DNA from 2 places in the Paenibacillus sp. BT-177 genome. Region 1 is predicted to be linked to the other one. Evidence: riboswitches for the same ligand, from Rfam matches in the RefSeq annotation. Region 1 holds a riboswitch; the other holds the start of a gene.
The links. A riboswitch is a leader RNA that binds a small molecule or an ion and turns the genes downstream of it on or off. The one in region 1 is predicted to bind cyclic di-AMP.
Positions count from the first base shown of each region.

Region 2: another riboswitch for cyclic di-AMP. It lies ahead of OIU26_RS17300 (TrkH family potassium uptake protein); the one in region 1 lies ahead of OIU26_RS07725 (hypothetical protein).

Region 1 is NZ_JAOYTP010000002.1:333,264-337,868, forward strand. It holds gene kdpB (potassium-transporting ATPase subunit KdpB) at 1-167, opposite strand, end outside; gene kdpA (potassium-transporting ATPase subunit KdpA) at 221-1,897, opposite strand; gene kdpF (K(+)-transporting ATPase subunit F) at 2,043-2,120, opposite strand; gene OIU26_RS07725 (hypothetical protein) at 2,305-2,700, opposite strand; cyclic di-AMP (ydaO/yuaA leader) riboswitch at 2,814-2,987, opposite strand; gene OIU26_RS07730 (glutathione peroxidase) at 3,452-3,937, shown strand; tRNA gene OIU26_RS07735 (tRNA-Leu) at 4,085-4,167, opposite strand; gene OIU26_RS07740 (urease accessory protein UreF) at 4,431-4,605, shown strand, end outside.
Region 2 is NZ_JAOYTP010000005.1:222,078-226,682, reverse strand. It holds gene OIU26_RS17305 (type II CAAX endopeptidase family protein) at 1-1,398, opposite strand, end outside; cyclic di-AMP (ydaO/yuaA leader) riboswitch at 1,660-1,812, shown strand; gene OIU26_RS17300 (TrkH family potassium uptake protein) at 2,222-3,562, shown strand; gene OIU26_RS17295 (potassium channel family protein) at 3,581-4,258, shown strand; gene OIU26_RS17290 (LysR family transcriptional regulator) at 4,264-4,605, opposite strand, start outside.

The sequences.
Region 1 (4,605 bases):
AAATAACCGGGAAGCAGTAGCATGAGCAGTACGACCAATGTACCGATCTCCACGACGAACATGACAGGATTTTTCATCATGATCATTGGATTTAATTTGATAAAGCTATCCTTGACCGCCTGCTTCAAGATGCTTCTATCCAGCATGCGTTTGCGTTCTTCCTTCATGATCAAGCACCCCGTTCATCCATTCTCATTTTCTTCTTCATGCTCATTTTTCATTACATGGTCAAAAATTCAGCTACAGGACCCAATACGATCACTGGTAAAAAGGTTAACGCACCAATCAACAGAACAACCCCGATGAGGATGGCTCCAAACAGCTTGTTATCCGTGCGCAGTGTACCCGTCGTCACCGGGGTCGGTGCTTTGGCATTCAATGAAGCCGCTACAGCCAGCAATGCAATCATGGATACATATCGTCCAAAAAACATAACTGCTCCGGTCGTAACGTTCCAAAACACGTTGTTATCTGCAAGACCTTCAAATCCTGAACCGTTATTTGCCGCAGATGATGCATATTCATAAAGCACCTGAGTCAACCCGTGGTATCCGGGATTAGAGACTGCATCGTATCCCCAATGGCTCATAAACGCAAGCGCAGTTGGAGCGAGAATGAGAAACGGATGTACCAAAATGGCAATCGCAATCAGCTTCATTTCCTTGCCTTCAATTTTCCTGCCCATAAATTCCGGGGTTCTTCCAACCATCAGTCCACATATAAACACCCCCAGAATCGCATACATCAGCATATTCATCAGCCCGACGCCCTTGCCGCCAAAAATGACGTTTAGCATCATTTCTCCCAAAGCAGCCATACCACCTAACGGGGTCAGTGTATCATGCATATTATTGACCGAACCTGTCGTTGCCGCTGTTGTAACCGCAGTGAATAGTGCCGATTGTCCAATGCCGAAACGAACCTCTTTCCCTTCCATGCTTCCCTGAGATGCATCCATACCCAGTGCCTGGATTAACGGATTACCTGTCTTCTCCGACACATACGTTATGGATAGAAAAATAAGGAACAAGACCATCATCGAGCTAAAAATAATCCAGCCCTGCTTGCGATTACGGGCAAACAATCCAAAAGTATACGGCAGCGAAGCCGGCATTACCCACATTGCTAAAATTTCCAGTACGTTCGTCCAAGGACTTGGATTCTCAAAAGGATGAGCAGAATTAGCTCCCGCAAAACCGCCCCCGTTCGTGCCCAAATGCTTGATGGATTCCAATGAGGCAATGGGTCCCATAGCAATCTGCTGCTGTGTACCGCTTAAAGTCGTAATATCCGCCGTGGACTGTAGCGTCTGTGGTACTTTTAGTCCCACCAGCACCAGCGTAAGTACAAAGGCAAGCGGCAGAAAAATCCGTATGTTGGCTTTAATAAAATCTTGAAAAAAATTACCCAGTCCTTCACCGCGCCGCGTCAATCCCCTCATAAAAGCCGCAGCAACCGAAAACCCCGAAGCAGCCGAAGTAAACATCATCATCGTGACGAACGCCATCTGTGTCAGATACGTAAGCCCGCTTTCTCCGCTATAATGTTGGAGATTCGTATTGGTCATAAAGCTGATTACCGTATTAAAGGCCAATGAAGCTTCCATATTACTGTTTCCAACCGGATTGCCTGGGAGTATAGCCTGCAAGCGCAATAGCAGGTAGCTGATCCCCACAAGCACCACATTGGTTGCAATGAAACTCATAGCATACGTGGTCCAACGCATGCTGTCCTGTTTCTTCAAGCCTACAACCTTATAAATCAGCTTTTCCGTTCCACCAAAAATCCGATCCGTCCGATTCGGTTCATTCGAGAATACGTGATACATATAGGTGCCCACCGGCTTTACCAAGAGCAGCAATATGACGATCACAATTCCAATTTGCAGTAGCTCCATCCTCTATTCCTCCTTATAATGCTCCTGCATTTGGAACAACAGACCTGATTCAGAACATCCATTGAGTGCACACGTTTGCGAAAATCTACACTTCTGATGCTTCATTCTTGATCTGCTGTTCCCGCCTGCTCGATCCTATAGTTGACTAGAACTTTTCAGGATTCAGGAGTGCGTAGATTAAATACACGAACACAATAGCCGTGAGTCCTAGCACAACAATCATCCTCTTCGGCCTCCTTTTGAGGTCTGCGCATCACACCAGCGTACAAACAGCAGTATCACTCCATAACTCACAGCCATTATGAGCAGCATGTATAAATCCATCATGTTCATACCCTCCGTATCGCTCTTCAGATCGTCATTTCCGATTCCATCATAAAATCATAAACCAGCTATGTTATAAGTGCTTATCCGTTCAGCAGGAAACCCACCTCTCCGTTCAATGTGTAGATCACATGGTCCGCTCCCAATCCCCGATAAATTCCTTGTGGATTACAGCCGTGCGTAATAACATAGATCAATTCTGATGTTAGTGGCCGACATATTTGCAGGAAACGGCAAGTCAGATTCAAGCTGTTTTCGAACAAATACACACTACCAATTTCTTTTTTAGGAAAATTCCATTTTCCCGCTTGCATCGTATTGATGCGCACAATGTGCTCCACACCCATTTTTTTGAGCTGTCGTTCCTCCTGAGTGCTATTTGTGAGAACTGCAAACGCCAATTTTTTAAACATAAGCAATTTCACAAAACTTCTGCCCGCTTCATTCGGTGCAGTGACAATAATTAACCGACCTTCCATCAGTAGCTCCTCTCCCGGTATAAAAAGACAACAAAAAGAAGCCGAAGGAAAAAGGCTTCCTCCGGCTTCATACATTCCATGATAAAATAAACCATGGTTGCACACGGCGGTTTGTTGCCTCTCCCTGTACGCTTACGAGGTTAGCTGTCGGATTCGGACGTGAGAGTCGCCCTATTTACGGCACTTGGCCGGAAAATTCACCCCATGAGACACACACGGCTTGCAAAACCGTACATACTCGTTGGTTCCCCCGCTTTTGCAACTGCAAAATTCAGCGCTTTAGACAATTCGTTGTTGCTTCATTGGTGTTAATTTGAAATTACGTCTTGAATCATACACCCGTGCAAGGAAGACTGTAAAGCTCAACGGCGGGGCTATAAATCACCCTTTAGAGCATAGGAGATTAAGAATAACGCTTACAAGGCATCTATGCTTCTCGTATCTCTTTAAAACTCTGTATTTCACCCCTTTTTGAAAATGAAAGGCATGTCAATATTGGCGTAGGGTATGGCTTAGTTACTCCTTATTTGCAAAAAGGAAAGAAAATACGCTATATGTGCCAGATAATTACCGATTGAACCCGTTTTTATGAGAAGAAACACCTCAATTAGCTCCATTTGAAGTGCGATTTACCGTTTTGAACAAAAGGCGATTTTACAATGGTCCAATGCCCGTATACTCTTCCGGACTTGCAACCCCTTGTTGAGTTGCTTACAATTTAATTGCAGAATATTGAATGAGGAGGGATATCTTGACCGTATATAAATATGATGCACAGACCCTACAAGGGGTACAAATTCCGTTATCCACATACGAAGGGAAAGTTCTACTTATCGTGAATACTGCCAGCAAATGTGGGTTAACCCCCCAGTACAAGGCGCTACAAGAGCTATATGACCAGTATCATGAACAGGGGCTCGAAATTTTGGGATTTCCCAGCAACCAGTTCGCCAAACAAGAGCCGGGCTCCAGCGAGGAGATCTCCGAGTTTTGCCAAATCAATTACGGTGTGACCTTCCCCATGTTCGCCAAGACAGATGTCAACGGTGATCAGGCACATCCTTTATTTCACTACCTGACCCACACTGCTCCGGGAGTATTAGGCTCCAAAGCGATCAAATGGAATTTTACTAAATTCTTAATTACACGAGAAGGTAACGTATTTAAGCGTTATGCGCCGCAAACCACTCCAGATAAGCTTATAGGAGATATTGAGAAGCTTTTGCGGAAAAACTGACATCTTTCTTCATTACAGTTAACGAGCGGTCCGCTGTCCATATGACCGCTTCTGTAACAGAATGATATAACGAAAAATATTTAACGAAAAAAGCACCCCTTCACGTAAAACGTGTCAGGATGCTTTTCAACTGGGTATTACACATAATGCGGTCGAGAGGACTCGAACCTCCACGGGCATACGCCCACTACCCCCTCAAGATAGCGTGTCTGCCATTCCACCACGACCGCATGTCATAATGTATTGAGGCAACAGATTTATTATACTCTCTCAGCAACAATTTGTAAACAATAATATTATAATTATTTTTAGTGTAACTTTATATAACATATATAAGCAATAAAATTATTTAATTTGACATGAAAGAGCTCAAAGTGTAAATATATATTACATAAATAATTGAAATATTATTATATAAATAAGATTAGAGTCAAATAAACTGACACAAATATTCACCTCAAGGAGGCGAACCATCCTGCATAAAGGTAACCGATTGCTAAACTACGCATTGTTGTTGGACCCTTCCCTACCCATTGGTGGTTTTACCCGTTTCTACGGACTGGATGAACGTTTCCGTAACGGAAACTTGAACAGTCTACAGGATCTGAAACATTTTATGCGAGACGATTGGTATCCTCAAATTACAACCCTTGACGGCATGGCCATCA
Region 2 (4,605 bases), on a different contig from region 1:
CAGTGCCCAAATAAGCGTAGTGATCAGACAAGCAACAAACGTATTCTTGACTATTTTTTTTACCATCGGAATACCAAATAGACGGTAAACAGTTTCTTCTCCAATACCTGCCATCCAAGCCATAATCGGCAATAGCCATGGATAAGCCATATTGTAAGGGGACTGCGTGGCGTCTGTAGTGGAGAACGTATTAAATGTGCGCTCCAATACAAAGAACAAAATGGATTGTACGCCCAGTAAAATGAAGGCCCACAAGTAACCAACATACATACTGCGAAGCACATACAGTCCGTAGCCTGGCTCTTTGGCCCGTGGCCATGCATTTAGTCCAACCTGACGCATAAGCCCGTCACCGCCTACCAAGGAGAAATAGATAGCTACAGCCATGAAGAAGGTAACACCAACCTGGAATACCATAAGAAATATAAGCATGCCCTTACTGCCTGCTTCAGCTTGCAATAAAGGTAGCATGTTCATTGTCCCAGCTATACTAGCAATAAAGTATACAATGGACAGAATAATACCGCGAACAAATGAAGTATGTCGTCGGGTGAGTGACGCATACACAATGGCAAGTACGCCCAGGACAAAGCTAAATAGGGCATAACCCGCATAAGTCATCCAATTAGCCCAGTATGTTTGCTTTTTAACATAGTCGGTATAGGACGAAGGGGCCGAAAAGCTTTGGGTAAACGAGCGAACATCCCCGTCTTCAAAAGTAAAAGCCAGCGTAAGTACCGAGGCGCCGATTTTCTTTCCGTCCACGGTATATTTTAATCCACCTTCTCCCTCAGTGGTCGCGAGCTTCAATTCAGATGGCTTAAAGCCAAAGCGTTTGATCCATATTGCTGCAGCCTGTTCCTTGGCTTCGAGCGTCATGTCACCCTCAGCTACACGTACAAGTCTGCTTCGTGCTTGTTCATCTGTAGAAACATCAGCCTGTGTGTAATTGGTGCTGGAGGTGATCCGTTTAAAGCTAACGACCTTCCCAGTGGATAAATCCACATGGATTTGCAGCTTGCCCTTCGCTGAGGAGTCAGGCAAATCAACCCGAAAGGTTTCATATGGATAATTTTTTTTCCATGTACGATCGTACTCTTGAACCAATTTTTCTCTGGATAAATACCCGTACAAATCTGTTTCAGCCTGATAGGTTACGACGGGCTTCTCTGGCTGTGATTCCGTATAGCCCAGCTCGGAACGGGCGAAGTCCAGGGCGTGTATGACCGCTTCTTGTTTGCTGATGACCTTTGCATTCACCAATGATTCCGGACTTGGATTGCTAATTGAGGGAATAAGCAATTGAAAGATAAAAAAGCAAATCAGGCCAACCCCGCCCAGCAAGCCTAATTTTTTGAAGTTGGCCGTGAGCACGACCGGTTTCCCGATAGGATTCATGAGTTTCCTCCTTAATCTGTAAATAAGAACATCCATTAAAGATATCATACTGCACAGGTTCCCGCCAACAGACCAGCGATATTCATGAAAACAGAGTGAAAGCACTTTAAAGTTTTAATAAAATTAGATAAGCTGTGATTAACCGATGTCTATTCGCGAATTAAAGCCAATTTCACGTTTTTTCGGCGAAATCGGTTTTGTGATCTGGATAGAGAAGGATTATAATCTTGAGGCAATGCCTATGAAATATATGGGTAATGATATACATTTAAGCCGAATTTCTATGAGAAAACGGGGGAACCATGTTACTGGGGTGAATTTTACAGCCGATCCTGATGGACCGGAAGTGTAAATAGGGCATACTGTGCTGTCCGAATCCGTCAGCTAACCTCGTAGGCTGTGGGCAGGAACCAAGTCAGGCACTCGGTTTTCCGGTGTCTTTTTTTGTGTGTATAAAAGTGTTTGGATTGGTTAGACCGCTGCGGGTTCAGATTATTCTTCTGATTGCTGTTATCCCCGGATTTTTTTTGATTGTATAAACCCTTTAATGGTTAAAATCCGGAGATAAAGGCAAACGCTTCGCTTCTTCAGAACAATTCTGCCCCCTTCGCTGCTGCTCGCCAATAGCACAGGGAGCCGAGTAGTGTTTGACATGCATTCTTCCTGTATTCAGGGAATGTTAATTATAGCTACTTAAGGTTTGGAAAATCAAAAAAATCAGGGGCAACGACGATCGGAAGATAAATGGAACGCGTAGCGGGCTTACACCGTATTAAGTCACTGTTTTTATAGTTTTAAGGATTAGGAGAGAAGTGATGAATAGATGAATCCCAATGCACGCTGGCTTCGGCTTTCTCCACCGCAGATATTCGTTGCAGGCTTTGCCATTATCATTCTAATAGGTAGTTTATTGTTAATGCTGCCCATCTCTAATACAACTGGAAAACCACTTGCGTTTATAGACGCTTTGTTTACTGCCGCGTCCGCGACCTGTGTAACCGGACTTGTCGTTAAGGATACAGGGCTCTTTTTTACAACCTTTGGTCAAATCGTTATCGTTGCGCTGATCCAGATCGGTGGTCTTGGCTTTATGACCATGGCTACCTTGATCGCGCTGGTGTTCAAACGTCGCATTTCCTTGCGGGAGCGCCTTATTTTGCAAGAAGCGATGAATCAGACCTCTGTCGAAGGAATTGTTGGATTGATCCGCAAGGTGCTATGGTACTCGCTGATGATTGAGGGAGTATGTGCAGCTATTTTTTCGATTCGCTGGTCATTTGATATGCCTGTCGGCAGGGCGATTTATTTTGGAATCTGGCATGCCATTTCCATGTTTAATAACGCTGGTTTTGATTTATTCGGTGAATTTCGCAGCCTGACAGGTTATGTATATGATCCGATTGTTAATTTTACAGCCATGTTTCTCATTATTTCGGGTGGTATTGGTTTTGTAGTGATGTCTGACCTGGCAGATTATCGCAAGCGTAAGAGACTATCCTTGCATACCAAGGTGGTACTCAGCATGACAGCTGCTCTGATTGTCGTCGGGACGCTTGTCATTTTTGTATTTGAGTTTACGAATCCGAAGACGCTTGGCTCGCTTGATTGGGGTGGTAAACTGCTGGGTTCTTTATTCCAGTCCGTTACCCCTCGCACCGCAGGTGCCAACACGCTGGACATTGCAGGCTTGCGGCAGGCTACGCAGTTTTTTATCATCATACTCATGTTTATTGGGGCTTCGCCTGGCTCCACTGGAGGCGGGATTAAGACCACTACATTTGCTCTGCTCATTGGAGCGGTGTTTTCGATGCTGCGGGGACGGGAAGACATTGTGCTGTTCCGGTACCGACTTGCGCAGGCACGCATTTATAAGGCTTTGACTATTACCTTGCTGGGGTTGCTGTTCGTGATTGGGGTGACGATGATTCTGTCCGCAACCGAAGATCATCATTTTCTGATGATCTTGTTCGAGACGGTGTCTGCCTTTGGTACGGTAGGACTGTCCATGGGGCTTACACCTGATTTGACAGTTGTAGGCAAACTGGTGATTACTCTGACGATGTTTGCAGGCAGGCTGGGTCCACTCACGCTAGCTTATGCACTGGGACCGAAAAAGGGTAAGGAATTGTATCGTCATCCAGAAGGTAAAATAATTATAGGGTAAGGGAGTTTTCGAGTAGATATGAAAACGCAGCAGTTTGTAGTCATTGGCTTGGGACGGTTTGGCTCAAGCCTGGCTTTGCAATTGGTGGATATGGGGTGCGAGGTACTGGGCATTGATCGGAATGAGGATGTTGTGGACAGTATGAGTGAGATTCTGACACATACTGTCGTGGCAGACGCTACAGATGAGGATGCGTTGCGGTCACTGGGCATCCGTAATTTCGATTGCGGCATTGTTGCAATCGGTGATGATATTCAGGTAAGCATCCTGACCGCCATTTTGCTGAAGGAGCTGGGTGTGAGAAAAGTCGTAGCCAAAGCTATATCTGTACTGCATGGGCGTGCGTTAGAGAAGCTTGGGGTGGACCGAGTCATTTATCCGGAACGAGATATGGGTATTCGGGTAGCGCATCAGCTGGTCACGCCTAATCTGCTCGATTATTTGGAGCTGTCCAAGGAATACAGCATTGTGGAACTCAATGTGCCTGCATGTCTGAATGGCAAAACGTTAGCAGAATTAAATGCTCGTACCCGCTTTGGTTGCAGCATCGTGGCACTTCATACGGCGAATGGTATTTTGATCGCGCCGACAGCTATGGATCGGCTGAAAGCAGACGATATTATGGTCATTATCGGCTCCAATGACAATATCGGCCGCTTTGAGGATGAGGTCGTTAATGTCAATGAAGAGGGTTAAATTCTCTACACCATACGGTAGCCTGCAAACGATGCACGTGTCTCGCTAATCCAGCGTCGTGCTGTCGGGCCGAGATCGGCCGTTTCTGAGTATATGAGGGAGGTCGTTCGGCGTGTCTCCTTCAAATCAGGCAAGTACAATGCAGTAAGTCCATTATCTCGCAGCAGTTCGCTGCGCAAGTAGGATTTGGGCAGCAAAGCGGATGCCTTGCAGGTTGGAAGCAGACGTACAATCGCCTCGAAGGAGTCGATTTCCATGCGGATATCCGGCATAATACCGCTGCGCTGGAACAAGTCATCCGTCAGGCTGCGGTACCAGGTTCCTTTGGAGAAAATGATCATCGGCAA